Regions from separate parts of the Acidiphilium sp. 34-64-41 genome, predicted to be linked through region 1. Evidence: predicted binding sites of a transcription regulator. Region 1 holds the regulator's gene; the other holds the start of a gene.
What was found. Region 1 encodes LexA, which represses DNA repair genes until DNA is damaged. Its sites were predicted from a motif close to TGTTCTANNTANGTTC; they were not measured.
Positions count from the first base shown of each region.

Region 1 (15,033 bases):
GGCGATCACGGCGGGAGAGGCGGCGAGCTCCGCGCCATCACGCTCACGCACCACCCGGATCAGATGTTGGCCGAGGCCGGGCAAGCCGCCTTCGAAGCGCAGATCGAACCCGTGCCGGCCATCGCCGATGCCGCCGGCCGCCAGATCCGGCCGAAGCCGGTTGGCGACCACACGATCGAGCAGAACGTCATTGTCGATCACCAGCAGCGCGATCGGCTGGTGGGGCAGGCGCTCGTCCTGGGCCCAGCCCGAGATATGGGTTCGCGTGGCGACATCCAGCCGGCCGCGCAGCATGACTAGGCTGCCGCGAAGGCTGCCGCACTCGATAGCACGGCGCGGTCGGCAACACGGCGCACCGCAATATCCTCAAGCCTGGCGCCGTCCGGCAGCCTGGCGCGAAAGCCGCAGCGCCCGCTGCCAAACCCGGCATCCTCGACATCGGGCCGGTGCAGATTGGCCAGACCACGATGGATCACCCGGCCGCGATGGAGCAATTCGAAACAGACCGGGACCGCCGCATATTGCGGGCAGACCGCCCAGCCGACGGCATGGGTGCCATCGCGGTCGGTCTCGACGCGTTCGAGCCAGCCGGCCAGATCGCCCTGCCCTGCTTCGGCCGCGACCGGGCCGGCCAACGCCGCGAGCCGGGCCTGGATCGCGGCCAGGACCGGGCCATCCTCGATCCGCGCGGCGCAATAGCGGTGATCGATCGCATCCGCGCCGTAGAGGGCGGCATACTCGGCCGCGTTGTGGAACATCAGTCGATTGTCGTCGTTGATATAGGTTTCGGAGGCCGCACCCTCGGCGAAGATCACGTCGTGCCGATCGAGTTCGACGTGGACGTATTCGATCCGCTCGACCGCGGTTTCCTGCACGATCGAGACGCCGTTGACGAGGCAGATCGCGGGGATCAGCGCGCCATCGACCAGCATGGCGTGCTGCGGACTGACCCAGAGCGGGCGGAGCGGGCGGCCGTTGCCGAGCGCGCCGGCGGCAAAATGGACCGGCAGCAGATGCGGCTTGCCGGCGGCGAAGCGGCCTGAATAGGCCCGGCGCCCCAGCCATTTGACCGGCTTGTGCGACCCATCGGCCGTCAGCACGCGATCGCCGATCGCCAAAGCTTCGACCGGGACATCGCCGACTGCCGTGGCGATCCGGGTGCCGGCGCGATAGCAGGCCACGGTGATGGCCGAGCCGCCGAGCCCATCGGTCGTGATGCTGAACTGGCTGCTGGTGAAACTGCCGGTCGACAGCGTGATATCGGCAAGATCGGTCTGGGTCGCCGACTCCAGCGTCAGGACGCCGCCCGCCGTGCCGGAATTCTGGGTCCAGACCGCGCTGGCAACACCGGTCACGCCCCGCAGGTCGATCGTGTCGGTGTAGGCGAAGCCCGAAATTGCACTCAGCGAACTGCTGGAAACGCCGGAATCGACGATCAACTCGTTGTTGGTGCCCGAGAATTTGAGCGGTGGTGGCGCGGCGGCATTCGCTATATTGTTGCCGAGCTCAAGAGTGCCGAAGCCCGGGGCGCTCGCAGCGCCCGGCGCGAAGCCGATTTCGAGGAACGGAACGATATTACCCAGGGTTGTCGGGTTGAACGTCTCGTACGCGCCGCCGCTGACCTCGTCGGTGAAGAGAAAGCCGGTGCCACTCACCGAAACGATGTCGATGACCAGATTGGACTGGACGGAACCCGAAATGTCGAGAATGCCCTGAGTGCCATCGACGACGAGGTCGACGGTACCGCTGGTCGTTACCCCGGTGTAGGACCCGACCGTGCCTGTACCCACGGTAATCGTCGTCGTGCTCATATAATGGCCCCACTATAAAACGCGATCCGCAGAATTCGATTGCAAAACGACACTTAAGGTTGCATAATATGGCAAATAGGGACACTGTCAACAAAAAATTAGTATTTTATTCAATTTATAGTAGATGTCCCTGAAAATTCATCATCGTTCGTAACCGTGCGGGCGGCTTCGTCGGGTTCAATGCGCTGGCCTGGGATCGCCATGGCGGCACGCCGCAAGGCACGCAACGCAGCGACCTTGTCGGGATGAAGGGGCGGTGTTTCGTCCGCAAGGACATATGCGTAACGGTTCGCCCCCGATGGAAACGGATGATCCGGGCCCAACCCGATGCGGTCCGGCGGTACCTGCGGCCGCAATCCCATGTCGAACCGCGCGTTCATCGCCCGGAGCGCGGCCCCCTCAAGCGGCCGGATCCCGAGCATCGGCCCGATGCGTGCGATGATGCGCCCCACCGCCGGGGCGGCGACATAGCCGCCGGTCGTGAAACCATAGGAAAAATGGCGCATCTTTTGCGTCGGCTTCGGGTGGACGACCAGCACGTACACCACGTAGCGCGGATGATTGGCCGGAAACATCGCCATGAACGAGGCGTTGTTCAGATGGTTGCGATACCGCCCATCCGCCGCGACGACCTGCGAGGTGCCGGTCTTGCCGCCGACCCGATAGCCCTTGACCCGCGCATAGACGCCGGTGCCCGACAGCACGACGCCGCGCATCATTTTGCGCATCAGAACGGAAACATGGTGGCGCATGACCCGCACACCGGTGCGCGGCGGCGCGCCCGGCCTTCGCGCGAGCAGGGTGGGCCGGAACAGAATCCCGCCATTGACATCGGCCACCACCGCATTGACCAGAATGATCGGCGCCATCGCAATCCCGTTGCCGAAACTCACCGTCATCGTGGTGAGCAGGTTCCAGGTATCCTTCGGATGCCAGATCGGCGGTTGCGCGCCGGGCATCTGCACCGGCGAGGGGCGGAAAAATCCCATTTTCCGCAGCCATGCCCGCTGGATTTTTCGGCCGAGGATGGTTGCGATGCGCGAGGCACCGATGTTCGATGAATAGGCCAGCACCGCCGGCATCGCGAGCCAATGATGCACCGGTTCGAAATCGGTTACCGAAAACCCATCGACGAACAGCGGGTGGGTGGTGTCGAACCGGTCCCAATAATGCAGCAGCCCCGATTGCAGGGCCGCCGGCAGGGTCATTAGTTTCATCACGCTGCCCGGTTCGTAATCGCCGGAAATGCAGCGATCGAACAGCGTGTTGCCGGGTGCGTCGTGCAGATCGTTGGCGTTATAGTCGGGCAGGCTGACCATGGCGACGATGCGCCCGGTCATGCTCTCGACGATGCTGCACGCGCCGCGCGCCTGATAATCGTGCATGGCGCGCGCAACCGCGCGGTGCACGATCGCCTCGATCCGCAGATCGATCGACAGGCGCAGCGGCCGGTTCGGCGCGCTGATCAGGCGCCGGTCGAAATAGGCCTCGATTCCGGCAATGCCGCGCTGGTCCGGCGTGACGCCGCCCAGAATATGTGCGGCAAGATCGCCCTGCGGGTAATGGCGGACCCAGATCGGCTGGAAATAGACCCCGGGGATCCCGAGCCGGTTGACGGCGATTTCCTGCGCCGCGGTCAGTGAGCGATCGAGGTAGACGAAGCGCTCGTGAACCAGACCCAGCCGATGCGCGAGCATGGCGCGGTTCAGCATCGGCAATACCGTTGCAAGCCTTGCGGCGTCGCGGTTTGGGTGCGTGATCTGTGTTGGATCGGCGTATAACGCGGCACCCGGCAGCGACACCGCCAGCAAACGGCCCCGCCGATCGAGAATCCGCGCGCGATCGGGTGCGTGGAGCATCGTCCGGAAGTCGGGCCGCTGGGCCGCCAGGACCGCCGGGTTTGGCAGGATCGGCGCGATCACGGTGGCATCGATCAGCTTGACCGCCAGCACGCTGTAGAGCGCCGCAAATCCAACGAGTCCCAGCACCGCCCGCGCGCGAAATCGGCGCCACCACCGGTGAGCACCGGCATCGGTGATCGTTCGGGTAGGCGTGCGAAGCGGATTGTGGTCTAGAGCCATCACGTTGAATTAACACGAAGTCTTCACGCCTTTGTATAAGCCGCTGAAAAACTTTATGTTACCACAATTCTCGCCTATATATTATGCCAGCGGTTGTCCAAGCCGTTCATCAAGGGAGCCGGTCATGTCGAGATCGAAACTGCATCTGATCAAGCCTTCACTTTTGCTGCTCGGGCTTTCTGCTGCGCTTGCCGGCTGCGGCACCAGTGCGCCGCACCGCATGGGCACCGGCGCTGCCAGCGGGGCTGCGACCGGTGCTGCGTTCGGGCTGATCGGCGGGCCGATCGGCGTGGTGATCGGCGGGGCGATCGGCGGTGGGATCGGGGCGCTCACCGCTTCGACCACGACGCCGCAGCAGATCAATCTCGATAACGTCGGCAAAACCGGCACCGGACCGGCGGCCGCCCCCTCGCAGCCAAACACCGCCTACGCCCAGCCGGGGTTGCGCAACCAGATCAATTCATATCAGTCGCAACCGCAATCGCTCACCACGGCCGCGCCGCCCGCCGGCTATGGCCAAAGCGTTCAGGCGCAACCGCTGCCGCCGCCCAATACGCAATAGGGTTTGTCCTGCATTCGGCGCAGAACGCGCCGAATCCGCACCAGATGAGCGGGGCTTTAAACTTCGTCCATACGGTAGGTGAGCCGGGTTGATCGCCCGGATTGCGATGCCCACCATATCGGTCCGTCAACGGTCCTGCACTACGGGACGACGAAGTTTGGCTCAATACGATCTCGGAAAGGAATACCGATATGACATTCAAGAAGACCATCATCGCGGCCCCCGTCGCCTTAGGCATGGCTCTGGCCCTGGCAGGATGCGGCACGTCGCAGCCGGAGCGCGCCCAGGGTGGCGCTGCCGGTGGTGCTGCGGCCGGTGCCGCGGTGGGTGCGGTCGGCGGCCCGATCGGCGCGCTGGCAGGGGCGGGTATCGGTGCTGTTGGTGGAGCGGTCGCAGGTTCGCAGACCACGCCGCAGCAGGTTAACTTGGGCGCGCCGCCGAAGGTGAAACTGCCGGGCACGACCTCGGATAGCTCAAGCAGCCAGTAACGCGATCGCGCGGACTCGCAGGCGGATCCGGCTCCGCCTGCGGTCTGGTTTCAGCCCGGGCTGATCGGCTTAGACGGCGCCGCCGGTCACGTAGTCGCGCAGGCTGCGGACTTCCTGGGCCTGCTCATCCATCAACCCGGCAACCACGTCGCCGATGCTGACCACGCCGATCAGCTTGCCGCCATCCACGATCGGCAGATGGCGGAAGCGGCCTTCGGTCATCAGGGTTTCGGCTTCGAAAATCGATGTGGCCGGCGTCGCCGTGGTCGGGGCGCGGGTCATCAGCTGGCTTGCCAGCATGTCGATTGTGCCGATGCCGTTCGCGGCGAGGCTGCGCACCACGTCGCGTTCCGACAGAATGCCCAGCAGATCGTTGTCGGATGATTGTACGACCACGGCACCGATCCGCTTTTCGGCCAGCACCACCACCACGTCGCGGATCCTGGTATCGGGCGATACGGAAATCAGCGCAGCCGGTTTCCGTTTCAACAAAGCAGCCATCGTCGTCATCATAATCCTCCCGAGGATTCTGGGCCCGTTGATCCGGGCCGGCGCCTGGGCGTTCGCCTCAGGCAAACATCAGATGACGATCATATGTCATCGAACGATCTCAAATCAATAAAATTACCAGCTGTGACCGGATTTCATCGCGCCGTTGCGCCCGACGCTGCCGCCACCCATGCAGCCTGGCCCGTCACGATGGCGAGTTCGTCACCACCCGCCTGCGCCGTGGCGGCGAGCAGCGCCGCACTCGCCGCACAGGCGGTGTTCAGCGCCGCTACCGCATCGTGATCGCGCAGGTAACGCGCCATGAACAATGCGGCGAACGCATCCCCCGCGCCGGAGAACGCGCGATCGAGCTTCGACACCGGGACGAAATGCCGCGCCTCGGGCGTCAGCAACAGAACATCGAGCATCCTGGGTGCGGTGTCCGCGCCGGTGAACCCGGTGAGCACCACGATCGGCGGGCCGAGCGCCGCCATCGCGGCGAAGGCGCTCGCGCGATCCGCCAGCGCCCGGCCGGTCAGAATTTCGAGTTCGAACGGGTTGGGAAACGCGATATCGGCCAGCGGCAGCAGGACATCGCGGAACGCGGCGACCAGCGCCGCCGGCACATAGACCCGCCCGGCATCGCCGATCACCGGATCGCACGCATAGAGCGCAGCCGGATGCGCCGCGCGTGCGCGTGCCACCGCATCGCACACGACCGGCACCGCCGCCGCCGCGCCGAGATAGCCCGATGCCACCGCGGCACAGCGCGCGAACGCACCGCGCGCGGCAAGGCCCTGGATCAGGGCCGCCATCGACGCCGGCGCCACGGGGCCACCTTCGGCGCCGCCGTGGCCCGGATGGTGGGAGAGCAGCGTGGTCGGCAGGGGCCAGACCTCATGACCGAGCCGCGCGTAGATGAACGCAGCCCCCGCATTGCCGACGCTGCCGTTCAGGACCTGGGACTGGATCGATAAAATCGCCATCGCGGCACTTGGCGCGATTGGCCTTCCGCTGGCAAGCTGGGGCATCGCCGCTACTGGCACGCTGCGGCATCGCCGCGGTTCGAACCCAAGGAGAGTTCCCCTGTCACGCATTCCGAAATTGTTGCAGCCGATCACCTTTCGCGCGGTCACCGCGAAGAACCGGATCGTCGTCTCGCCGATGTGTCAATACAGCGCGATCGACGGGCTGGGTCAGGACTGGCACATCCAGACACTCGGCGCCAAGGCGATGGGCGGTGCCGGCATCGTGTTCACCGAAGCGACGCATATAGCGCCCGAAGCGCGCATCACGCCCTATTGCCTCGGCCTGTGGAACGATGCGCAGGAGGCGTTCATGACCAGGCTCGCCACCTTGATCAGCTATGGCGGCGCCATCCCGGCGATCCAGATCGCCCATGCCGGGCGCAAGGCCAGCACGGTCGCCCCATGGGAGGGTGAACGGCACATCGCGCCCGATGCGCAAGGCGGCTGGCTGCCCGCCGCACCCAGCGCGATCCCCTACGCGCCGGATCGGCCGAACCCGCACGCCATGACCGAGAGCGATATCGCGACCACCATCCGCCAGTTTGCCGAGACCGCCGCGCGGGCTTACCGCGCCGGGTTCAAGATCGTCGAACTTCATGCCGCCCACGGCTATCTGCTGCATGAATTTCTTTCACCGATCAGCAATCACCGCACCGATCGCTACGGTGGCGACCTGGCAGCGCGTGCGCGCCTGTTGATGGAGGTGCTGGATGCGGTCCGCGCGGCCTGGCCGGTCGACCTGCCGGTATTCGTCCGCCTGTCCTGCACGGACTGGATCGAGGGCGGCCACACGATCGAGGATTCCGTGACGCTGGCGCGCTGGCTGCGCGAGCGTGGCGACGTCGACCTGATCGATTGTTCGAGCGCGGGCATCGCGCCGCAGCAGAAGATCGCCTCGGTCCATCCCGGCTATCAGGTTCCGTTCGCCGAGCGCATCCGCCGCGAAGCCGGCATTGCGACCGGGGCGGTCGGCATGATTCGCGAACCGGAACTTGCCGCCGAAATCATCGCCAACGAGCGGGCGGACCTCGTGTTCCTCGCCCGCGCGCTGCTGGCGGACCCGGCCTGGCCCAACCGTGCCGCCAGCCACTTCGGGCTCAAACCCGAGTTGGTGCCACAATATCAGCGCGCGCTGATCTAGCGCATGACGATTTGACGCCGCGCGCCAAAACAGGAACAAAACGCGATTATTCCGGCAATACCCCCTTGACGCGGCGCGGAATCGCTACCTAGAACATCGTGTTAGCGTTTTGTTCCAGAACGCGTCAGACCGAAACGAGGGATCGATGCTTACCCGCAAGCAACACGAACTGCTGGTGTTTATCGACCAGCATCTGCGCCGCACCGGTTGTTCGCCGAGTTTCGAGGAGATGAAGGACGGGCTCGATCTGAAGTCGAAATCCGGCATTCATCGTCTGATCGGTGCGCTGGAGGAACGCGGCTTCCTGCGCCGGCACAAGCATCGTGCGCGTGCGCTTGAAGTGATCCGGCTGCCGGCGGACAGCGTGCCAAACGAACGTGCGCCCGAACGCGCCTCGGAGCGCGCACCCGAGCGTGTCATCGACCAGAAATTCGCACCCAACGTTATCCGCGGCGATTTTTCCGGCCGCTTTCAGGGTGCGCGCGCCGCCGCCGAAGTCGCGGCGATCAGCCTGCCGCTTTATGGCCGGATCGCCGCCGGCCAGCCGATCGAGGCCTTGCGCGAGCATCAGATGGAAATCGAGGTTCCGATCGCGCTGATCGGCCAGGGCGATCATTACGCGCTGGAGGTGGCTGGCGATTCGATGATCGAGGCCGGCATTCTCGACGGCGACACCGCGATTATCCGCAAGGGCGAAACCGCCGAAAACGGGCAGATCGTGGTGGCGCTGGTCGATGACAACGAAGTGACGCTGAAGCGTCTGCGCCGGCGCGGCAACTCGACCGCGTTGGAACCGGCCAACGCACGGCATGAAACCCGCATTTTTCCCGCCGAACGGGTCAAGGTGCAGGGCTGCCTGGTTGCGCTGATGCGCCGATATTAGTCGGGCAGGGCCGGTCCCCCCTTTGACCTGACGGGCCTGCCACCCGATATGGGACGAATGGCGGTATGGGGTAAGGTTATCGGCGGCGTCGCCGGCTTCGCGTTCGGCGGGCCGATCGGTGCGATTGCGGGCGCGGCGCTTGGCCATGCGGCCGACACCGGCGATCTCGGTTCGCTGGGCGCGCGGGTCGGCCGGGTATTGCCGCTCGACTCCGCCCGGTTTGCCGCCATGCTGGGGCGGCGTGAGCAGGTGTTCGCGATCGCGGTGACCGTGCTTGCCGCCAAGCTTGCCAAATGCGACGGCCCGGTCAATCGCGCCGAGATCGATGCGTTCAAGCGCCAGTTCCGCATCGAAGACGCTGCGGTGCCGATGATCGGGCGGCTGTTCGATCAGGCGCGGGACGATGCCTCCGGCTTTGAGCCCTATGCGCGGCAGTTGGCCGAAAGCTTCGCGGACAATCGGCTCGCACTTGAACAGGTGTTCGGCGCCCTGCACGCGATCGCCCGCGCCGATGCGCCGCTCAACGGCCGCGAGGCGGACGTGCTGACCCGGATCGGGGTGGCTTTCGGCCTCGACGAAGCCGCCCGCAATCGGGCCGCCAACCCCTCATCCTTCGCGCAATCCGACGGCGATCCCTACGAGGTGCTCGGCATCGCCAGGACCGCGAGCAACGAAACCATCCGCGCCCATTGGAAGCAGCTGATGCGCGAAAACCACCCCGACCAGTTGGCTGCCCGCGGCGTTCCGGCGGAATTCGCCGCGCGCGCGACCGATCGCGTTGCCCGGATCAATGCCGCCTGGGACGACATCAAGCGCGAGCGGGGTCTGTGACCTCACCCAACCAGGACGACCGTCCGCCCGGCGCGCCGATCGATCATCTGGTACTCCACTACACCGGGATGCGCAGTGCCGCGGATGCCATTGCGCGGCTCTGCGACCCTGCCGCCAAGGTTTCGTCGCATTACGTCATCGAGGAAGATGGCACGGTCCATCAACTCGTGCCGGAAACACGCCGCGCCTGGCACGCCGGCATCAGTTTCTGGCGCGGGCGGCGCACTCTGAACGATTGCTCGATCGGCCTCGAAATCGTCAACCCGGGCCATGAGTGGGGCTATCGCGCCTTTCCGCCCGCGCAGATCGCCGCCGTCATCACGCTCGCCCAGGGCATCCTGGCGCGCCACCCGATTCCGGGCGCGCACGTCGTCGCGCATTCCGACATCGCGGCCGATCGCAAGCAGGACCCTGGTGAATTGTTCCCCTGGCGGCACCTCGCCACGCACGGGATCGGCCTGTGGACCGACGAATTCGCCGCGCCGTCCGACCCGCTCGGGGCACTGACCGCGATCGGGTATGATCCGGGGCTTGATCCGGTTGTTTCGATCACCGCGTTTCAACGGCGATTCTGGCCGTCATGCTGCGATGGCGTGATGGATGAGGCGACGGCCGGGCGGATTGGGGCGGTTGCTGGAGTGTTTGCTAAGGGGAGGTAAGGAAGCGCTTCTTTTTTGAAAAAAAGAAGCAAAAAACTTTCTGACTCGGGGGCACGGGCGTTTTCAAGGGCACGGGCCCAAATTAACAAAGTTTTTTTTGCTTCTTTTTTGTTCACAAAAAAGAAGATCCTTCCCTGTCCTTCCCTACCCTCCCATCCCCCCGAACCTTGCATTTCTATATAAAAACTATATAAAAATCCCCGAAACCCGGAGCACAGCCATGGCCGTTACCAGTTTCGAAGTCGACCAGCATACCGCCGAAGCGATATCGGAACTGCGCGGGCTGTTCGGGGTCAAGACCAATGCCGCGGTGATCCGGCGGGCGCTCGCTCTGGCCCAGGTGATCAGCCGTGAGGCGGCGGCGGACCATACCATCACAGTCAGCGGCAGGGCTGAGCCGGTCCGCATCGTGCTCAACGGGTAGGCACGGCGCCGGCGATGAGCGGCACGTCGCCAGGATTGTCGCCGGCGGTCCAGCTCGAGGATGTCGAACGCGGCCTGTCGGTCAAGGATCGGATCGCGCTCGGCGATGCTTCGATCCGGCGGCAGATCGCGATCGTGATCATGGCGCTGTTCGCGATCACCAACGTGCTTTCGGTCATCTTCATCGGCGTGCTTTATTATTTCGATCAGCGCGACATCGCTGATCACCTGATTCCGGCGACCGCGCGGGTGATTACGCCATCGGTCGTGATGAGCCTGCTCGGTGCCACGACCGTGCAGCTCGGCGCCATCGCGGTGATCATGGCGCGCGGCATTTTCAACGTGCCCATTGACCAGCCTTACCCGATCGTCGAAGAGACCTGAGCCAGACGGTTGGACGGCCGCCGTTCCGGGCAACCGGGGCGGAGGAAAGTCCGGGCTCCACGGAAACACGGTGCCGGTTAACGACCGGCGGGGGCGACCCCAGGGACAGTGCCACAGAAAACAAACCGCCCGCGCGTGCAAACCCGCGGGCAAGGGTGAAACGGTGCGGTAAGAGCGCACCGCGCCTCCGGTAACGTAGGCGGCAGGGTAAACCCCACCGGGAGCAAGACCGAATAGGGGTGGCCGGCGGCGTGAGCGATCATGGCCGCAGGGATGTTTTCGACCCGTCACCCGGGTTGGTCGCGCGAGGCGCGCAGCAATGCGCGTCCCAGACGAATGGCCGTCCACCATCCGCGAGGATGCGGACAGAACCCGGCTTACAGACCGTCTGGCATCTATATCAATAAGAGGAAGTGGGCGCGTGGTGCCGGGTGAGGGATTTGAACCCCCGACCTTCGGTTTACAAAACCGCTGCACTACCACTGTGCTAACCCGGCCGCGCCAGTGACCTCTTATCACGACCACGCCGGGTTTCCACCCCTTGCCTGCCCCCGCCACCCGGTTTATACGCCGCCCACGACCGGTGGGGCCATAGCTCAGTTGGGAGAGCGCCTGAATGGCATTCAGGAGGTCGGCGGTTCGATTCCGCTTGGCTCCACCAAATCAATCCTCCACGATGAAGAACCAGGTAGCGCAAGGCGCCAGGTCGCAACGTCCGGAAACCGATCGTGCCGGAATCGCTGACGATGCGCGTCCCCGCATCGCCATCGATCACCCGTGACAGATCAGCGAGCGCCCCGATCGCCGCTGGCCTGCCGGTGGCGGCCACGAACGATACGGCAGCCGCAACCTTCGGCCCCATCGAGCCTGCCTTGAACGCCTCGCCGTGGCGCCTCAATGCATCGGGGTCGGCCCGCCCGATCAAGCGCGCGTGTTCCGTGCCATAGTCGAGATAGACGCCAGACACGTCGGTCAGCATCACGAACAGGTCGGCCGCCACCTGTTGCGCCAGCAAGGCGCTGGCCGCGTCCTTATCGATCACGGCCTCGACTCCGTCCATTCGCCCGTCGACGCCGGCGGCGACGGGAATTCCCCCGCCACCCGCACAGATCACGATGACACCCGCCTCGATCAGCCGTTGGATGGGGCCGATTTCGACAATGGCTTGCGGCCGTGGCGAGGCGACCACGCGGCGCCATCCCTCACCATCGGGCGCGATCGACCAGTGATGCGTCGCCGCGATCAGGCGCGCGGCCGCTTCGTCCAGCATCGGGCCGATCGGCTTGGCCGGCGCGGCAAAAGCCGGATCATCCCGAGCGACGACAATCTGGGTCAACAGGGTTGCCACCTCGGTGCCAACCGGCAGCGCGTTGCGCAATTCGCGCTCGATCGCAAAGCCGATCCAGCCTTCGCTTTCCGCATCCAGCACATCCAGCGGCAACGCCGACTCAGCCGGCCCGGCCGCCGATTGCAGCGCGAGCAGCCCAACTTGCGGACCGTTGCCGTGCGTCAGGATCAATTGATGGCCGGCCGCGACCAATGCTGCGAGCGCGCGCGCCGCACCCCGCAGCGTATCCAACTGATTGGCGGCGGTCAGTGGCTGGCCGCGCTTGAGCAACGCGTTGCCGCCGAGTGCGATCACGATGCGCATGGCACTCAGCCCAACGTCGCGACCAGGATCGCCTTGATGGTGTGCATCCGGTTCTCCGCCTGATCGAACACGATCGATGCCGGGGATTCGAAAACATCATCGGCCACCTCCATCGCGGTGATGCCGAATTTCGCTTCGATATCGCGTCCGGTCGTCGTCTCTGCGTTATGGAACGATGGCAGGCAGTGCATGAATCTGGTCAGCGGATTGCCGGTTGCGGCCATCAACGCCGCGTTGACCTGATAGGGTTTCAGAAGATCGATCCGTTTCTGCCAGATCGATGGATCTTCGCCCATCGATACCCAGACGTCGGTATAGATGAAATCGGCGGCCGCGACCGCCTTGAGCGGATCGGTCTCGTACAGCACGGAGGCACCGCTTGTCGCCTCGAGCGCGCCGATATGACCGATGAACGCTGCCTCCGGCCGGAGTGCGGGCGGCGCGCCGATGGTTAGACGCATGCCCAGTTTTGCCGCCCCGGTCGCCAGCGAGCGCGCCATATTGTTGCGCCCATCACCCATGAAAGCGAACCGAACGTCCGACAGATTCTTGTGGGTGAATTCACGCATGGTCATGAAGTCCGCCAAGATCTGGGTCGGGTGCGATTGATCGGTCAAACCATTGTACACCGGCACGCCGGCATATTGCGCCAGTGTGACCGCGTCCGCCTGGCCGAAGCCGCGAAACTCGATCGCATCGAACATCCGCCCCAGCACGCGCGCGGTATCGCGCACGGTCTCGGCCTGACCGATATGGCTGCCGCCGGGCCCCATATACGTCACATGCGCGCCCTGATCGTGGGCCGCGACCTCAAAGCCGCTGCGTGTGCGGGTCGAATCCTTCTCGAAAATCAAGGCGATATTCTTGCCGGTCAGTGCCGCGCGCTCGAATCCGCCACGCTTGGCGGATTTCAGATCTTTTGCCATGTCCAGCAGGTAGCGGATTTCATCGGCGGCGAGATCATCAAGATCGATCACGCTTCTGCCGTGCAGATTGATGGCCATCGGATTGTCCTGTCTTTGGTTGATCAGATCGGGGGGTTGATCAGATCGGGTCGCGTACCAGCGGACACGTCATGCAATGGCCGCCACCGCGGCCGCGCCCGAGTTCCGAACCCGCAATGGTGATCACCTCGACGCCCGATTTGCGGAGTTGCGTGTTGGTATAAACATTGCGGTCGTAGGCGATCACCACACCGGGCGCGACCGCGACGACATTATTGCCGTCGTCCCATTGTTCCCGTTCCGCCTCGAACGCATCGCCGCCGGTCACGACCCGCCGCAGCGTCGCAACGCCGACCGCCTGCGCGACCACATCAACGAACGGTCCAACCTCGGCGACCACGCGGATCGCACCGGTGTCATCGCCCGGATAGAGCGAAAACGCCCTGATGTGATCGACGATGTCGGGAAACACCGTCACCAGATCCCGATCGCAGAAGGTGAACACGGTATCGAGATGCATATAGCTGCGGTCGCGCGGCATCAGCGCTGCGATCACCCGCCGCGCCGCCCCGTGTGCGAACAGACGACTGGCATATTCGGTCACGGCCTGCGGCGTCGATCGCTCGCCCATGCCGATCAGCACCACACCCTCGGCCAGCGGCATCACGTCGCCGCCTTCCAGGCTCAGCGGGCTGAAATCCTGGTCCGCAGCATCGAGGTAGCGGACGAAATCGGCATTCCTGAAGCGCGGGTGAAACCGATACACGCACGCCACATTGATCGCCTCCGGCCGGCGCGCCGGCCAGAACATCGGGTTGATGAACACCCCCTTGTTGACCCAACAAGAGCTGTCACGGGTAAATAACTGGTTCGGCAGCGGCGGCAGCACGAATTGATGATCCGCCTGGGTCAGGGCGAACAGGCCCCTGGCTGCAAATGGCAGCTCGGCCCGCGCAATCCCGCCGATCAGAAACCTCGCGAGCTGCGCGGCCGGCAATTCATCGAGCCAGGCGCGCATCTCCCCCATCGTACCATGACCGAGATGTTTCAGATCGACCCGCCGATCGAGCAGCCACGCCCGGGCTGACGCATCGGCCATCGCCTCGGCGAGCATTGCGCCGAATTCGTGCACGATCACCCCCCGTTCGCGCAGGGTATCGACAAACGCATCATGTTCCTGGCGCGCCTTCTTGACCCACAGGACATCGTCAAACAGAAACGCGTGGCAGTTGCCCGGCGTCAGCCGCTCAAGGCCAAGGTCGGGCCGGTGCACCAATACTTCGCGCAATATCCCAACCTCGGAATGAACGCCCAAAACGGCGGTCATGACTCGATCCGATCCGGCGAATGGTCCCGCCTGGCGGTCTTTACGATCGCGGCCGGCCGGGTGTGCGCGCAACAAGGTATCGTTCGACTCATCGAATAATCTCCGTCATGGCGGGGAGCCCCGGTGATGCAAAGTCCACCGGACGATGCGCGATCAACCAGCCCCCGGCAGGTTTCCAGCGTTTAAATGCCGACAGGTCCCGCCTCGCATTGATCTGAATCAAGGCACGCTTGGACGGTGTCCGCCACTTTGAGGAACGATCGGATCAAGCGCTGCATCGGGTGATGTCCGGAGGCGTCCACCGCTTCATCGCCCACCGACCCGATATCCC
Region 1 covers NZ_NCJX01000039.1:24,358-39,390, forward strand. Annotated here, with positions in the region: gene B7X49_RS09910 (glycosyltransferase) at 1-294, opposite strand, end outside; gene B7X49_RS09915 (Hint domain-containing protein) at 297-1,811, opposite strand; gene B7X49_RS09920 (penicillin-binding protein 2) at 1,922-3,799, opposite strand; gene B7X49_RS09925 (hypothetical protein) at 4,017-4,454, shown strand; gene B7X49_RS09930 (hypothetical protein) at 4,646-4,942, shown strand; gene B7X49_RS09935 (CBS domain-containing protein) at 5,012-5,452, opposite strand; gene pdxY (pyridoxal kinase) at 5,587-6,417, opposite strand; gene B7X49_RS09945 (NADH:flavin oxidoreductase/NADH oxidase) at 6,350-7,600, shown strand; gene lexA (transcriptional repressor LexA) at 7,746-8,483, shown strand; gene B7X49_RS09955 (TerB family tellurite resistance protein) at 8,541-9,314, shown strand; gene B7X49_RS09960 (N-acetylmuramoyl-L-alanine amidase) at 9,311-9,973, shown strand; gene B7X49_RS09965 (hypothetical protein) at 10,194-10,397, shown strand; gene B7X49_RS09970 (hypothetical protein) at 10,412-10,780, shown strand; RNA gene rnpB (RNase P RNA component class A) at 10,782-11,176, shown strand; tRNA gene B7X49_RS09980 (tRNA-Thr) at 11,203-11,277, opposite strand; tRNA gene B7X49_RS09985 (tRNA-Ala) at 11,366-11,441, shown strand; partial or broken gene B7X49_RS18785 (carbamate kinase) at 11,574-12,431, opposite strand; gene argF (ornithine carbamoyltransferase) at 12,437-13,435, opposite strand; gene B7X49_RS10005 (arginine deiminase) at 13,476-14,702, opposite strand.

Region 2 (14,336 bases), on a different contig from region 1:
TCACCCAGGCCAGCCGTTTCGATGCGACCGGATTGGGCGGCTATTCGGAAGGGATGCAGGCCGAGGTCCGCCAGGTCTCACGGGTCGATTGGCAGGATGTCCGGGGATTGATCGAGGGTGAGGCGATCATGCTCTACGGGCGCTTTCGGGTCTATGCCAAGACGTTCGATGCTGAGCCGAAGGCGCAGGGGGCCTTGCGGATCAACCGCCCGCTCGCCCTGCTGCCCGCCGCTAAGCAGTCGGGCGTAACCCGCGACGGCTGGGTCCAGGCGGCGCTCACGGCCCTGCAGGACGATCGACCGGTTGCCGCAGAACCGGGTGGTCCGTTCGAGGCGATCATCCGATCCCTGGAGCCGGCGATCAAGGCGGTGATGGTGAAAACCGGGTCGGGCGAGCTGGTAGGCGAGGCGGGCGATACCGCCATCGGCGATGCGATCACCGCGGCTCTTGCCGATCTTGATCCGGACATGCGCGCACCCGGCATCTACTATCAGGCGTTCCAGGTGTTCCCGCGCATCCCTGACGATGAAAAGGAGGGCGATGAACGGAAGCGCCCCCGCTATGATCTCAAACGCTTCATGCTCCAACGGTCCGTCATCCACCGCGATGATGCCAAAACCGCCGAAGGTAAACCGGTCGATGGCGCCGCATCCGATCAGGTGTCGTTACCGGCAGGCCGCAATCTCATGACGCTCATTCCCGATGAAGAACTACGCATCCAAGCCGCGTTGGGTGGGATTTCGGTTCGGGATTATCTCATCAGTCTGGACTATCTGGTCGAGACCTTCCGCCAGGCGATCCCACCGTCCGGATCGACGGAACAGGGCGATGCTGTCGCAATGGCAGCGCCACCGATACCACCGACACAACACAGCGCAACAACGGACGATCCGGCGGCTTCGGACGCTCGTGAGGCAGGGCAGGGGGAGGCAGGGCAGGGTGTGCAGGACGCAGCTGCGCCTGGTCAGGATGCCCCGGTCGGATCGCCGGTGTTGAATGGCGGAACTGGCGAGGATCAAAGCAAACCGGCACCGGACGATGCCACCGCCACCCAGCGACGGTTCAGCCCGGGACGATAAGCGGGAAGCGGGAGTTGCATGGATGGTCCGCCTTACGCGATCGAGCACGCTGTAATCTGCGACATCGTGCCCGACTCAAGCGGTATCTCATCTTGCCGCACGCCCTTGCCACTGGCGCTATCGCTGTGATCACGGTTCCTTCAGTAACCGCCTCGGCAGGTTTGGGGTGGTCCCCGGCGGGATGGGTGGTGCGATCAACATCCCACACGATCAGGGCATCGGTCTGGATGATCCGGGTGAGTTGCCAATCAGGCGCTTTGAAAATAAATCTTTCTTCAGGGACGGAAAATGGAGCGTATGGGAATGTTCGTCATCCGAGTCAGTCTCATGGGGCTCGTCGTGGCCATGCTGACCTCGGCATCGGGTGAAGCGGCGCTTCCTGCCCAACCAATCCCCCGTGCCGTCTATGTCGGCGTCCAGTTGTTCCGGAAATACGATCAGACCGGCGGCATGGCTCAGGTCGTACAGGCCGTGAATGGATGCTATCGCGTGATGGCACCATCCCCCGGGCTGACGCTTGGCAAGATCGAGTGTCTGGGTGAGGATTCCGCCGCCTATGAGATGTCGATCGCGATGACCCGGGCTCATGGTTTCCCGCCACTCCCGTTTTACACCCAGGCACAGTTCTTTGGCCGAACCCTCACCGTTCTCAGAAACGCGGGCATCCACCCGTCCTCTGAACGAAAACATCTGATGTCGAGCATTCTCCTGATGAGCGGTCAGGATTATCGTGAGATCGCGGGGCCGGTGGCTCAGTGAGCGGCCCAGCAATGAAGATCGGGCTTTCGGTAAAGTAATGCAAAAAGGTAAATCGCCGAAACTGGTAACTCTGCGGAGATCTTTCGTCGCGGGCCACATACTGTGGACCGAAGATGAACTTCATACGCCGATCGTCGGCGAGGATCGCAATCTGGGCGGCAATCTCCTCGGGTATGAACCGCACGGGCCGGACCTGCCACTTCTCTTTGATTTGCTGGGGCCGTGTGTATTCTTTGACTTGAAACGATTTGTGGTTCGTCGCGCCGGGTTCAAATGTGAGGTGTGTGGCAGGACTAATTTTCATCGGCCATTCGATCGGTGGGTCTATGACAAACGGCGGAAAATACGAACGCTGCGTCGGCTGATGTGCCTTTGTAAGCAGTGTCACATTGCGAGCCTACGCAAGTTCGACCGGCCGCTTCATCCTCTGGATCCGAGAGATTATCAGATGCGGACCTTCCGGGGCATCACCCATGAACAACTCGAGATCTATGCGGCGGAACAAAAAAAGCTCCATGAGAGTCTGGAGAAGATCAAATGGAAGTCTGATCTCTCGATCCTGACCCAACGCGCCTATGTGGGTTTACCTGAACCCGATGACCGGTTGATCCTTAACTATCCAGATCCGCCGATAAAGCCGCCGGCCGATCGCATAGTCGTTCGTTTTAAGACTCGGGAAGTCAACTCGCCCTATCGCCCTTTTAGGTCCTTTACAACAGAGGAACCGGCGATGGCCGAAGCAAAGAAATTATGGCCTCTGCTCGAGGAATATACGGCGAAACAGATCTCGGAGATCACGGGGATAGATTTATTTCGACTGCATCATACTCTGGGATCGCGACGGGTGGCTGCAGGTGTCGTACCCATTCCGAAAGCGACAAAGCTGGCGGATGAAGGCAAGGACAAAAAGCGCCGGCGCAGGAAGGCCAAGAAGAAAAACAAAAATTCTTGACCGAAATGTTTTTAGATCGACGTCAGCGGTTCACCGGGATGACCCTTACCCTTCGGGGATGATGGCTCAATTCGCATTAGCAATGCACGCGGGCCTGAATTCAGCAGACCTGCGGTTGTGGCGAGGACGGCTCAAGGCGAGGGGGGTCGAGGAAGGTCGACGAGAGGATACCATCGTAATTTCACTTAAATCAAAATGGTCCGTCGCAGATTTTCGGATAAGCGCGACATATTCCAAAAACAGAAAGTCTTTGAAATCTCGGACGTATCGATTTTTGCACGGATGATAGAGGACATTATCACATAAAAGATTGTGACCGGTACAAAGCTTGTTGTACGGCTTCATTCCGTATACTAGAGTTAGAGAAAGTAAGGAGTTCTCATGCCACGCCCTCACACTGAAACCGGTCGCGTCGAATTGCGGCTCCGGCCCGAAGACAAGGCGACGCTCACACGCGCCGCGTCGCTCCGACGGCTTGACCTGACCGGCTATATTCTTGGCGCCGTGCTGCCGAAGGCTGCGGCGGAAGTCGCCGAAGCCGAACGACTCACGCTCTCCGAGCGCGACTCGATGCGCGTTCTTGCCCTTCTCGAAAACCCGCCCGCCGCGCCAGATCGTCTTGTGCGGGTTGCAAAGGCTGGCCTCACGCTCCGATGACTGCCCTTGTCTGGGAGGAAGCGGCGATTACTAAGCAGCATAATCGCGCGGGTTTCGATTGCGGAGATGCCGACCTTAATCTCTATGTGCGGAAATTTGCCCGGCAAAACCACGAAAGCGGCGGTGCCAAGTGCTTTGTCGCTGCCCCAGCCGACACGCCTGCGCGCATCCTCGGTTTTTACACGCTCAGCCCCGCCTCGCTTGAATATGCCCGCACGCCCACGCTCGCGAAAAAGGGCCTTGGGCGCTATGACGTGCCGGTGTTTCGGCTCGGCCGCCTGGCAGTCGATAACAGCGTGCAGGGCCGGGGGCTGGGCGGCGCTCTGCTGCTTCGTGCCGCTGACCGCTGCATTCGTGTAGCGCAGGATGTCGGCGGCGTTGCCCTGCTGATCGACGCAAAAGGCGACCGTGCCGCCAGATGGTATGAATCCTATGGCGCGCTTCGCCTGGAGGACGCGCCGCTATCGCTCGTTCTGCCGCTTGCGGTTGCCGCCGATGCGCTTGGACGGGCGAGATAAGACGGCTGCGGCCTAGTGAGGAATTGCGGTCTTATCTTTTGCAAGCCGGAACCCTTTAGTCGGGCTAGGTTTTTGGGAGCTATCGAAAGCCTTCAATTTCAGAAACAACTTAAGCGGGTATCCATATGAATATCCTATCCTCAAGACCCTGGAATAGGCATATTTTCGATGCCGCCTAATCGCTATAACGTCACGGCGATGCTGCGATGCACAAAAAGTGATTTCACCAATCGACGTGGTTGTACCATATTAGGGGCAAGCAATGGCGACGATGTCGTTTTGCTTTTTTGACGTTTCCTCCCTGAACTCGGCGGCACGAAAGTGCTGCCTCTTTTTTTGTCTCACGCCTTGAAATCTCTTGCCGCGGTTGGCCCACATCGCGGACGACCTGACCAGCGATCGGCAATGGCCATTAATCCGATCAACGTGCCCACAGGAGGGCGAGCCTCTATGGGGAATGGCCGCAATTGGTGGAGAGCTGCCGCCCTGCTTCCACGCCGTCGGAAAGAGAAGCGGACGCTCCGCCTATGGCAAGTGCTGGCCGTAAACGGCCGGTCCGGTTTCGACTGAGAAATTAATATAGCGGGCATTTAACCCCGCAGGCGTCACCCTGACAGGAGATCATGGCGGGAAGGAAGACGACAAAGATGAGCGCACACCATCTGCGAGCTGACGGCGGACCTGCGGCGGCGTCATTGATCCGGCCATCTTGCGTATCAAAATCAAAGCGACTATCTCAGGTTGCCGGGATGATTGTAGAGTTGTGGGAGATCTATTGCGGTGTCACAAGGTGCAAAAACGGACATAATCAACGAGAAGAAAAGCCTGCCGAAGGCCGATAAATTTAAAAAGGGCGAACCGAACTTCGCGATGACTTTCAATAGTCATGTCATGGATGGCGTGTTTCATGGATCACAAATCAATGGCTTGCACTGCTTGCAACTGAAGATCGCTGCAGGCAAGCTGATCACCAAAGCCGGGGTTGTGACTGATCTGCGCTTCAATAAGGTCTACAAAGCTTCGGTCACGATCGGCAATGGGACAAAACTGGGGACATTCTTCCCAGACGATTGGTCGATCGAAAAAGTCAAAACGACCGTTACCGAGGCCTGGCGGGATTGGAAGACGTTCGGCAATTCCGATAAGTCTTCGTCGATCTATAAGGGTCTCAAAGAAAAATATGGTCTGTCGTGGGTCGGGCTAGCGGTTTTCAAGGACGGAGGCGCCGAACAAAAACTTTGGATTGGCGCCAAAGGTGCCGGTGAGGGAGACAAGCCGATCTTGACGGCGTTTCCTGCGGTCAACAACAAGTTTTTTTAGGTCTTTTGCGCACAGCCTGTTCAGCAGGCGGGCTGACAAGAAGCGCAAAGCCGCCGATCGATCGACAGCGGTGGTTGGGACGAAGGCGGTTCGCCTTGCGGGATCAATCGCGAGACTGTAGCGATCAGTGGTCTATGTCATAAAAACGGTGGCGAGCGCCGTAGCCACATGCGTGTTGTGGTCATCGGTTTGCGCGTGGATATCGGCGGCGACGATAACCAGCGTGCGGCCCGATTTGACGACGCGCGCGTGGCAGCTGAGCTTCGCGCCCTTCGTCGGGGCAAGAAAATTGACCTTGAATTCGCTGGTAACAGGACGCGAAACTCCTGGCGCGATTGTCGCTGCGGCGATCGCGCTGGCATTATCGATCAAATAGGCAGACACGCCTCCGTGGAAATAACCGTAATGCTGCAATAGCTCCGGCCTTGCGTCGACCTCGACTAAACACTGACCCGGCTCCAGCGATTGGAGCCGCGCGCCCACTAGACGCGTGAAACCCTGGGCCGCGACAGCATGTTGGATTTGCTGGCGCAAAGCCTCAAACTCTGTTCCACTCATGGCGCTTCCTTCCTTGCTGCTGTTTGGGCGGCGCTGGTAAACAGCGCCGCGATCTGCCGGCTGATCTCGCGAATGACATCGGCGTTTCCTTCAGCGCGCGTCATCAGTAAGGCGCCCTCCAGCGACGCGATAGCGAGGCGCCCCAAAGACCGGGCAGAGCGGGGATCAACGCCGTCATTTTCAAGGTCGCGCGCGAAAATCGCGGCCCAGTCATTGAACGCAGCGGCGCCGAGCGACGCGATCTCACCGGAATCCGGCGCAAGCTCCAGCACTGTCGTAGCGATTGGGCATCCCTCCCGGCACCCTGAGGCTTCCATCCAGCCTGCGAGCAAAGTGCCGTATTCAATGAGCCGGTTCGCCGCTGTCGGCGCGTCAATGGCGCTCAATGACTGCGACGCGACGTGCGTGGCATAGGAGATCACCGCTCGAGCAATTTCCTCTTTGCCGCCGGGAAAGAAATGGTAGAGCGATCCCTTTGGTCCACCAGCGAGGCTGACGATATCGGCGATCCCGGTCGCGTTATAGCCGCGAACACGAAACAGTTCGGCAGCAGCGCGAATAAAACGGTCGCGCTGCGGAGAGGGTCGGTCGGATATAGCCCGTGTGACTTTCATCGTGTTCGGTAAAATTATACAGACCGTTCTACTATCTGGTCCTCGACCGAAAGGGAAGCGAAAAATGAATGGCGGGTTCTAGCAAGGGGGGGTGCTCCTTTGCACCCCACCGCTCTTGTACGCCTCTTCAAGGGTCCGCTATCAGGTAACAGCAAACCCGCCGAGAATGTCCGCCATGCAGCGCGAAGCTGCCAACTTTTCTCGGCCCAAAGCAATCACCGGTAAAGTTCAATCACTCCCCGTCGTGGTTCGTCCCATCGTGACGCTCACCCTTTGCTACGATAACGAGTTTGGCATCCGACAAAGGCCGTTGCAGTCCCGCCGCCTCGGACCACGGCGCCCGCATCCAGACGTCCATTTCCTCGGGGGTCGTGAGGATAACTGGCATGGCTTTCGGGTGGATCGGGCGGACGATGCCATTTGGTTCCGTCGTGAGAAACCCGAAGAGCCGATGCTCACCCTCGATCGGGTTTGCCTTTGTGCCTCGTTTGCCGCGCCAGTCCGTCCAGAGACCGGCGAACGCGAAGAGCGGCCGGGTCTGGTCGAGCGCGAACCAGACGGGGGTTTTCTTCGGCTTGGTGTCTTGCCATTCGCTGAACGAGGTCGCCGGCACGAGACACCGGTGCTGTGGCGGGAGCCAGCGCCGCCAATGTGGGCTGGCTGTGTTGCGGATATTGGTCACCGGCGCACCGCCGAATTGCTGTGGACCCGGCATACCCCACCGCATCATTGTCAGTTCGCGCTCGCCATCAGGTGAATTGCGAACCACTGGGGCCAATGTATCGGGGAAGATAGCCGGAAGGGGCGGCAAATTGCCCGTGGTGTCGAGCATGGCGCGGGTCAATTCGCGGATTGCCTGCTGGCCTTTCGTGACGCTGAAGAGGTTACACATTTTGCGCACCCGAACGCCACATGCCCCGCATCCGCGCTCCGAGATCAACACGTGGCACTGGGCTGATCGGTTTTGCGTTGGTGGCGCCAACGACTGCAGGGGGCCAGTTCGTCATGTCGAACAGATGGACGATGGCGTTCGGTATGAACCGTGTCCGCGCGGCGTAGACGTGCCGGTCACCGTAGGCGGCCTGGCCATGCACAAAGAACCGCTGCGGGATCATCAGATGCAGATCATCCTTGGCACGGGTCATGGCGACGTAGAGCAGGCGGCGTTCTTCCTCGATCTCCTGCGATTGCCCGGTGCCCAGATCGGACGGCATGCATCCGTCAACCACGTTCAGGACGAAGACCGACCGGAACTCCTGCCCCTTGGCGGAATGGATGGTCGAGAGATTGAGGTAATCCTCGTCGAGGAGCGGTATCCCAGCCTGATCGCTGGTCGCGTCCGGCGGATCGAGCGTCAGTTCGGTCAGGAAGCGTTCGCGTGACGGATAGCCGCCGGCGATTTGCTCGAGCTGGATCAGATCGGCAAGCCGAACGCTGGCGTCTTCGTGCATGCGGTCCAGGTGCGGCTCGTACCAGCGACGGATCAGCTCAAGTTCGCTTGGCCAGTTGGCGGCGTGTGACCGCAGCAACTGGATGGTTTCGATGAAACCTGTCCAAGCGCTGCCGACGCGCGCGGGTGCTGGCGCGTCACCCAGGGCGCCGATCGGATCGGCGGTCCCGATCATGTGGTCCATCACATTTGCGGCCGAGGTCGGACCGACACCAGGTAGTAATTGCATCACCCGGAAGCCAGCGACGCGGTCACGCGGGTTTTCGACCCAGCGCAGAACCGCGATGACGTCCTTGATGTGTGCGGAATCCAGAAACTTCAGGCCACCGAATTTGACGAACGGGATGTTTCGCCGGGTCAGTTCGACCTCGAGGGCGCCGCTGTGATGGGATGTGCGGAACAGAACGGCCTGCTGCTTGAGCGTAATACCCGCCTCGCGGTTCTCCAGCACCCGCTCGACGATGAAGCGGGCCTGATCGGCATCATCGCGGACATGGACGAGCTGCGGTAGAGTTTCGGTCGTCCGCTCGCTCCAGAGGTTTTTGGTGAACCTCTCCTTGGCGAGCCCAATGACCCCGTTTGCCGCGGCAAGTATCGCGGCGGTCGACCGGTAATTCCGCTCCAGCGTGATGATTTCAGCCGCGGGACTGAACGCTCCAGGAAAATCGAGAATGTTGCGCACGGTCGCACCGCGAAAGGCGTAGATCGACTGCGCATCGTCGCCCACCACCGTTAGACCCCGACCGCCGGGTTTCAGCGCCAGCAGGATCGAGGATTGCAGCCTGTTGGTGTCCTGATACTCGTCGACCAGAACGTGATCGAAGCAGCCGCCGATCTCCTCTGCCAGAGCTGGTTCGCTGACCATCTGTGCCCAGTAGAGCAACAGGTCATCGTAATCGAGCACATTCTGCCGCTGTTTCGCCTCGACATAGGCGCCGAATAGCTGTTGCAGTTCGGCCTCCCAAGACGAGCACCAGGGAAAACTGGTGGGCAGCACCTCATCGAGCGACAATTCGGTGTTCACGCAGCGGGAATAGATCGAAAGACAGGTGCCTTTGGTCGGGAACCGGCGTTCGGTCTTCGAAAAACCCAGCTCATGCCGGGCGAGGTTCATCAGATCGGCGGAATCTTCTCTGTCATGGATCGTGAACGCCGGATCCAATCCGATCTGTTCGGCGTAGTCCCGTAGCAGCCGAGCCCCGATGCCGTGGAAGGTGCCCGCCCAAGTCAGGGCATCCGTCATGGTCCCTGTTTTCCCGCCGAAGGCCTGAGCCGAGATGCGTTCGGCGCGGCAGGTCATCTCGGCAGCGGCGCGGCGTGAGAAACTCATCAACAGGATGCGGCGTGGATCGACGCCGTTGACGATCAGATGAGCGACCCGATGCGCCAGCGTGTTGGTCTTGCCCGATCCCGCGCCGGCGATCACCAACAGCGGCGCGCCGATATGCGTCGTCGTGGCGGGATCGATGCCATGGACGACCGCGCTTCGTTGCTCGTCATTGAGTTTATCCAGATAGGCCGCGGCGGTCACTTTCGGTCCCCTTACGGTGTCAGGACTGACTATCCGATTTTCCTGTTTTGTTCGCAAGTGTTAACACGTCGACCGAACCGCCCGATGGGTGCCCAGATGAGCACAGGCGACCTGCACACCGACGCTCCTCAAAAAATTTGATTGGTCCGCGCGATACAGCGAGTGCGGCCAGCGAACCGTTCATTGTCAACGAGATGCACCCGGGACCTCATTGGATAACTCAAGTCGATCACGACCGACATCCTGCATCATAGCGCCAACGCCCGTTTTGCTCGCTTGACTCGCGGTAAGCGATGAGAACAAATAACGAACATTATGATCTCCCCCGAAAGGCTAATCCACGAAGTGCAGACAACGCCCACCATGAATGCGTTACGCGAGACAATCCGGCGGATCGAAGCTGGCAGGAAGCGCGCGTCGGCCATTCTGCCGTTCGGGGTGGCAGAACTCGACGCGCGGCTGCCCGGTGGCGGGCTGGCCATGGGCGCACTGCATGAGGTTGCCGGAGGCGGTAACGGCGCGATCGATGGCGCCGCGGCCGCGTTGTTTGCAGCCGGGATCATGGCACGCACCAAAGGGCCGGTGTTGTGGTGCCTGACGCGACCTGATCTGTTCGCGCCGGCCATCGCCCAGGCCGGTCTGTCGGCCGATCGGGTGATCTATGTCGAGGCGGGCGATGAAACCTCGGTGCTGACCTGTTTCGAGGAGGGTTTGCGTCATGGCGGGCTGGGCGGCGTGGTCGCTGAGCTTGGCCGGCTTTCGATGACCCATTCACGGCGATTGCAACTGGCGGCGGAAAGTTCGGGCACGCCGGGGATCGCGCTGCGTCGCTGGCGACGCCAGGCCGATGCCAGTGATTTCGGGCAACCGACCGCCGCAACCACGCGATGGCGGGTGAGCGTCCTGCCCTCGGCGCCATTACCGGTGCCGGGGATCGGGCGGCCACGCTGGCATGTCGAGTTGATCCGGTGCCGGGCTGGCGAGAGTGCCGATTTTGAAGTGGAGGCATGCGATGCCCAGGGTCGTCTCGCTGTTTCTGCCGAACTGGCCGATCGATCGATACAATCGGGAGCGGCGCGCCTCGGCTCCACCGCCCGGGCAGCCGATGCCGGGGCTCACGGATACCGCACCGCCGTCGCCTGAGACACCACTGATCCTTGCCGGTCGGGACGGCAATCGACGGATCGTTTTCGCAGCCAACGATGTGGCGCAAGACCTCGGCCTGCGGATCGGCATGCCAGTGACCCAGGCACAGGCTCTGATTCCGGGCTTAACGGTCACGGACGCGGAGCCGTTGGTGGATATGGCAGGGCTCGAACGCCTGGCGCTATGGGCGCTGCACCGCTACGCGCCGATTGTCGCGGCCGATCTGCCGGACGGGTTGGTTATCGATGCGACCGGCGCAGCCCACCTCCTGGGCGGCGAGGCAGCGATGTTACACGACATGGTCGCCCGCTTGGCCGCTGCCGGCGTGACCGCACGCGCCGCGATGGCGGATAGCTGGGGGGCGGCGCATGCGCTGGCGAGGTTTGTCGCGAAGCCGATGTTCGTCGCACCCGCAGGCCAGTCACGCGACATCGTGCTCACATTGCCAATCGCCGCCCTGCGCTTGCCGGCAGAGATGATCGCCGGTTTGCGCAGGCTGGGGTTCGAACGGATCGGCGAACTTGCCGATCAACCGCGCGCGCCGCTCGCCCTGCGGTTCGGCCCGCAATTGCACCGCCGGTTGGATCAGGCGTTCGGCACATTGGCAGAGGCGATCGAAGCGGCGCGGCCGCCGGATTTGATTGAGGTACGCCGGAATTTCGCCGAACCGATCGGCGCGGCGGAGACCATCGCCCGCTATACCGGCATCCTGGTCGCTGAACTCTGCACCATGCTGGAAGCCAAAGGGCTCGGCGCGCGACAACTCGATCTGGTGTTTCATCGGGTCGATGCGCAGTCCCAGGCGATCCGCGTCGGCACCGCGTTGCCGGTGCGGAATGTCAAACGCTTGACCCGACTGCTCTGCGACAAGATCGAGACGATCGATCCTGGCTTCGGGATCGAGATCATGACGCTCTGCGCCGCACGATCCGAACCGTTCGGGCCGAAGCAGTTGACGTCGCTACTCGCGGATGAGCCGGAGACCGACATCTCGGATCTGATCGATACCATCGCCAACCGGGTTGGCGGCGACCGGCTCTATCGGTTTGCACCAGTAGCGAGCGATGTGCCGGAACGCTCCCTGAGCCGGATCGCGGCGACCGCGCCGCCGACCAAAACCAGTTGGCCGGATCATTGGCCCCGGCCGACGCGACTGCTGCCAAGCCCCGAACCGATCGAGACCGTTGCGTTGCTGCCCGACCATCCGCCGGTCAATTTCACCTGGCGCGGCATTCGCCGCCGCGTCAAACGCGCCGACGGACCCGAGCGGGTATTTGGTGAATGGTGGAAACGCGACGCCGAGTTGATCGCGGTGCGGGATTACTTTCGGATCGAGGATGACGCCGGCGAGCGGTTCTGGGTGTTCCGGGCGGGGGATGGCGAGGATACCGCCACCGGCTCGCATCGGTGGTTTCTGCACGGGATATTCGGATGAGCCCCGATGCCGCCTATGTCGAGCTGCAGTGCACCTCGCATTTCAGTTTCCTGCGCGGTGCCAGTTCCTGCGACGAGTTATTCGCCCAGGCGGCCCATCTCGGCCTCGCAGCCTTGGCCATTACCGATCGCAATAGCCTCGCCGGCATCGTGCGCGCCCACGTCGCGGCCAAGGCCAGCGACATCCGCCTGATCGTCGGTTGCCGGCTCGACCTGACCGATGGCACGGCGCTGCTGGTCTATCCTACCGACCGCCCGGCCTACTCCCGGCTCTGCCGCCTGCTGTCCCTGGGCAAGCAACGGGGGGGCAAGGCGCAATGCCGGCTCGATTGGTCCGATCTGGTGGCCTATGCCGAGGGTCTGATCGCCGTACTTATCCCTGAGGAGGCCGACGACGCCTGTGTGCGCAATCTCCGCCGCCTGGCTCAGTCGTTCGGTGATCGCGCCTATCTGGCACTGACCCTGCGACGCCGGCCCAACGATGCGCTGCGGTTGTTCGAACTGTCGAACCTGGCCGCGCGCGCAAAGGTGCCGACCGTTGTGACCAACGACGTGCTGTTCCACGCCAGGAACCGGCGCATCCTGCAGGATGTCGTTACCTGCATCCGTCACGGCTGCACGATCGATGAGGCCGGGTTTCGGCGGGAACGCCATGCCGATCGCTACCTGAAACCGCCGGCGGAGATGTCCCGGCTGTTCAGCCGCTATCCTGAGGCACTGGCCCGCACCCAGGAGATTGCGGATCGGTGCCGGTTCTCGCTCGACGAACTCCGTTACCAATATCCCGATGAAAATGTGATCCAAGGCCGCACCGCGCAGGAAGCCTTGACGCAACTCACCTGGGAGGGTGCCGCGCAACGCTACCCGGCCGGGGTGCCTGCCGAGGTCGTCACCATCCTCAAGCATGAACTCCGCCTGATCGAGACGCTCGACTACGCGCCGTATTTCCTGACGGTGAATTCAATCGTCCGCTTCGCCCGCAGCCAGGGCATTCTCTGCCAGGGGCGCGGCTCGGCGGCCAATAGCGCGGTCTGCTTCGTGCTCGGCATCACCTCGATCGATCCGGAGCGCAACGACCTGCTGTTCGAACGGTTCATCTCCGAGGAACGGCGCGAACCGCCCGATATCGATGTCGATTTCGAGCACGAACGCCGAGAGACCGTCATGCAATGGGTGTTCGACACCTATGGCCGCGATCACGCAGCCCTCTGCTCCACCGTGATCCGTTACCGGACCAAAGGGGCGCTGCGCGACGTCGGTAAGGCGCTCGGCCTGCCGGAAGACCTCATCACCGCACTGAACGCCCAAGTCTGGGGTTGGTCGGAAGACGGCATCGAACCCAAACACACCGCGGAACTGAACCTCAACCTCGAAGACCGTCGCCTGAAACTGGCGATCGATCTGGCGCGGGAATTGATCGGCACGCCGCGCCACCTTTCGCAGCATCCCGGCGGCTTCGTGCTGACCCGCGACCGGCTCGATGAGTTGGTCCCGATCGAACCCGCTGCGATGGACAACCGACAGATCATCGAGTGGGACAAGGACGATATCGACGCGCTGAAATTCATGAAGGTCGATTGCCTTGCCTTGGGCATGCTTTCTTGCATGAAGCGCGGGTTCGACCTGCTCGCACAGCACAAGGGAATCGAACTCGACCTCGCCACCATTCCCGCCGAAGATCCGCGTACCTATGCGATGATCCGCCGCGCCGATACGCTGGGAACGTTCCAGATCGAAAGCCGCGCGCAGATGGTGATGCTGCCGCGGATGAAGCCGCGCACCTTCTACGACCTGGTCATCGAAGTCGCGATCGTCCGACCCGGGCCGATCCAGGGCGACATGGTGCATCCGTATCTGCGCCGGCGCGAGGGTAAGGAGGCGGTGGTCTATCCCAAGCCGGAGCTTGAAAGAGTGCTCGGCAAAACCCTCGGCGTGCCGCTGTTTCAGGAACAGGCGATGCGCGTGGCGATCGAGTGCGCCGGCTTCACCGCGACCGAGGCGGATCAGCTCCGCCGCTCGATGGCGACGTTCAAATTCACTGGCGGTGTTTCGCATTTCCGCGACAAGCTGGTGAGCGGCATGGTCGCCAACGGCTACGAACAGGCATTTGCCGAGCGCACCTTCTCGCAACTCGAAGGCTTCGGCAGCTACGGTTTCCCGGAATCCCACGCAGCCTCCTTCGCATTGATCGCCTATGCATCCTCCTGGCTGAAATGCCACCACCCGGACGTGTTCTGCGCTGCCCTGCTGAACGCCCAGCCGATGGGCTTCTACGCGCCAGCGCAGATTGTGCGCGATGCGCGAGACCATGGTGTCGA
Region 2 covers NZ_NCJX01000046.1:3,706-18,041, reverse strand. Annotated here, with positions in the region: gene B7X49_RS11015 (hypothetical protein) at 1-1,079, shown strand, start outside; gene B7X49_RS11010 (hypothetical protein) at 1,368-1,838, shown strand; gene B7X49_RS11005 (hypothetical protein) at 1,876-2,790, shown strand; gene B7X49_RS11000 (DUF1778 domain-containing protein) at 3,172-3,447, shown strand; gene B7X49_RS10995 (GNAT family N-acetyltransferase) at 3,444-3,965, shown strand; gene B7X49_RS10990 (EndoU domain-containing protein) at 4,746-5,285, shown strand; gene B7X49_RS10985 (PaaI family thioesterase) at 5,418-5,843, opposite strand; gene B7X49_RS10980 (TetR/AcrR family transcriptional regulator) at 5,840-6,457, opposite strand; gene B7X49_RS10975 (SOS response-associated peptidase) at 6,690-7,349, opposite strand; gene B7X49_RS10970 (ATP-dependent helicase) at 7,342-9,438, opposite strand; gene B7X49_RS10965 (ImuA family protein) at 9,802-10,581, shown strand; gene B7X49_RS10960 (DNA polymerase Y family protein) at 10,544-12,019, shown strand; gene B7X49_RS10955 (error-prone DNA polymerase) at 12,016-14,336, shown strand, end outside.
Region 2: the regulator LexA is predicted to act here: its motif matches at 9,736-9,751, upstream of B7X49_RS10965 (ImuA family protein).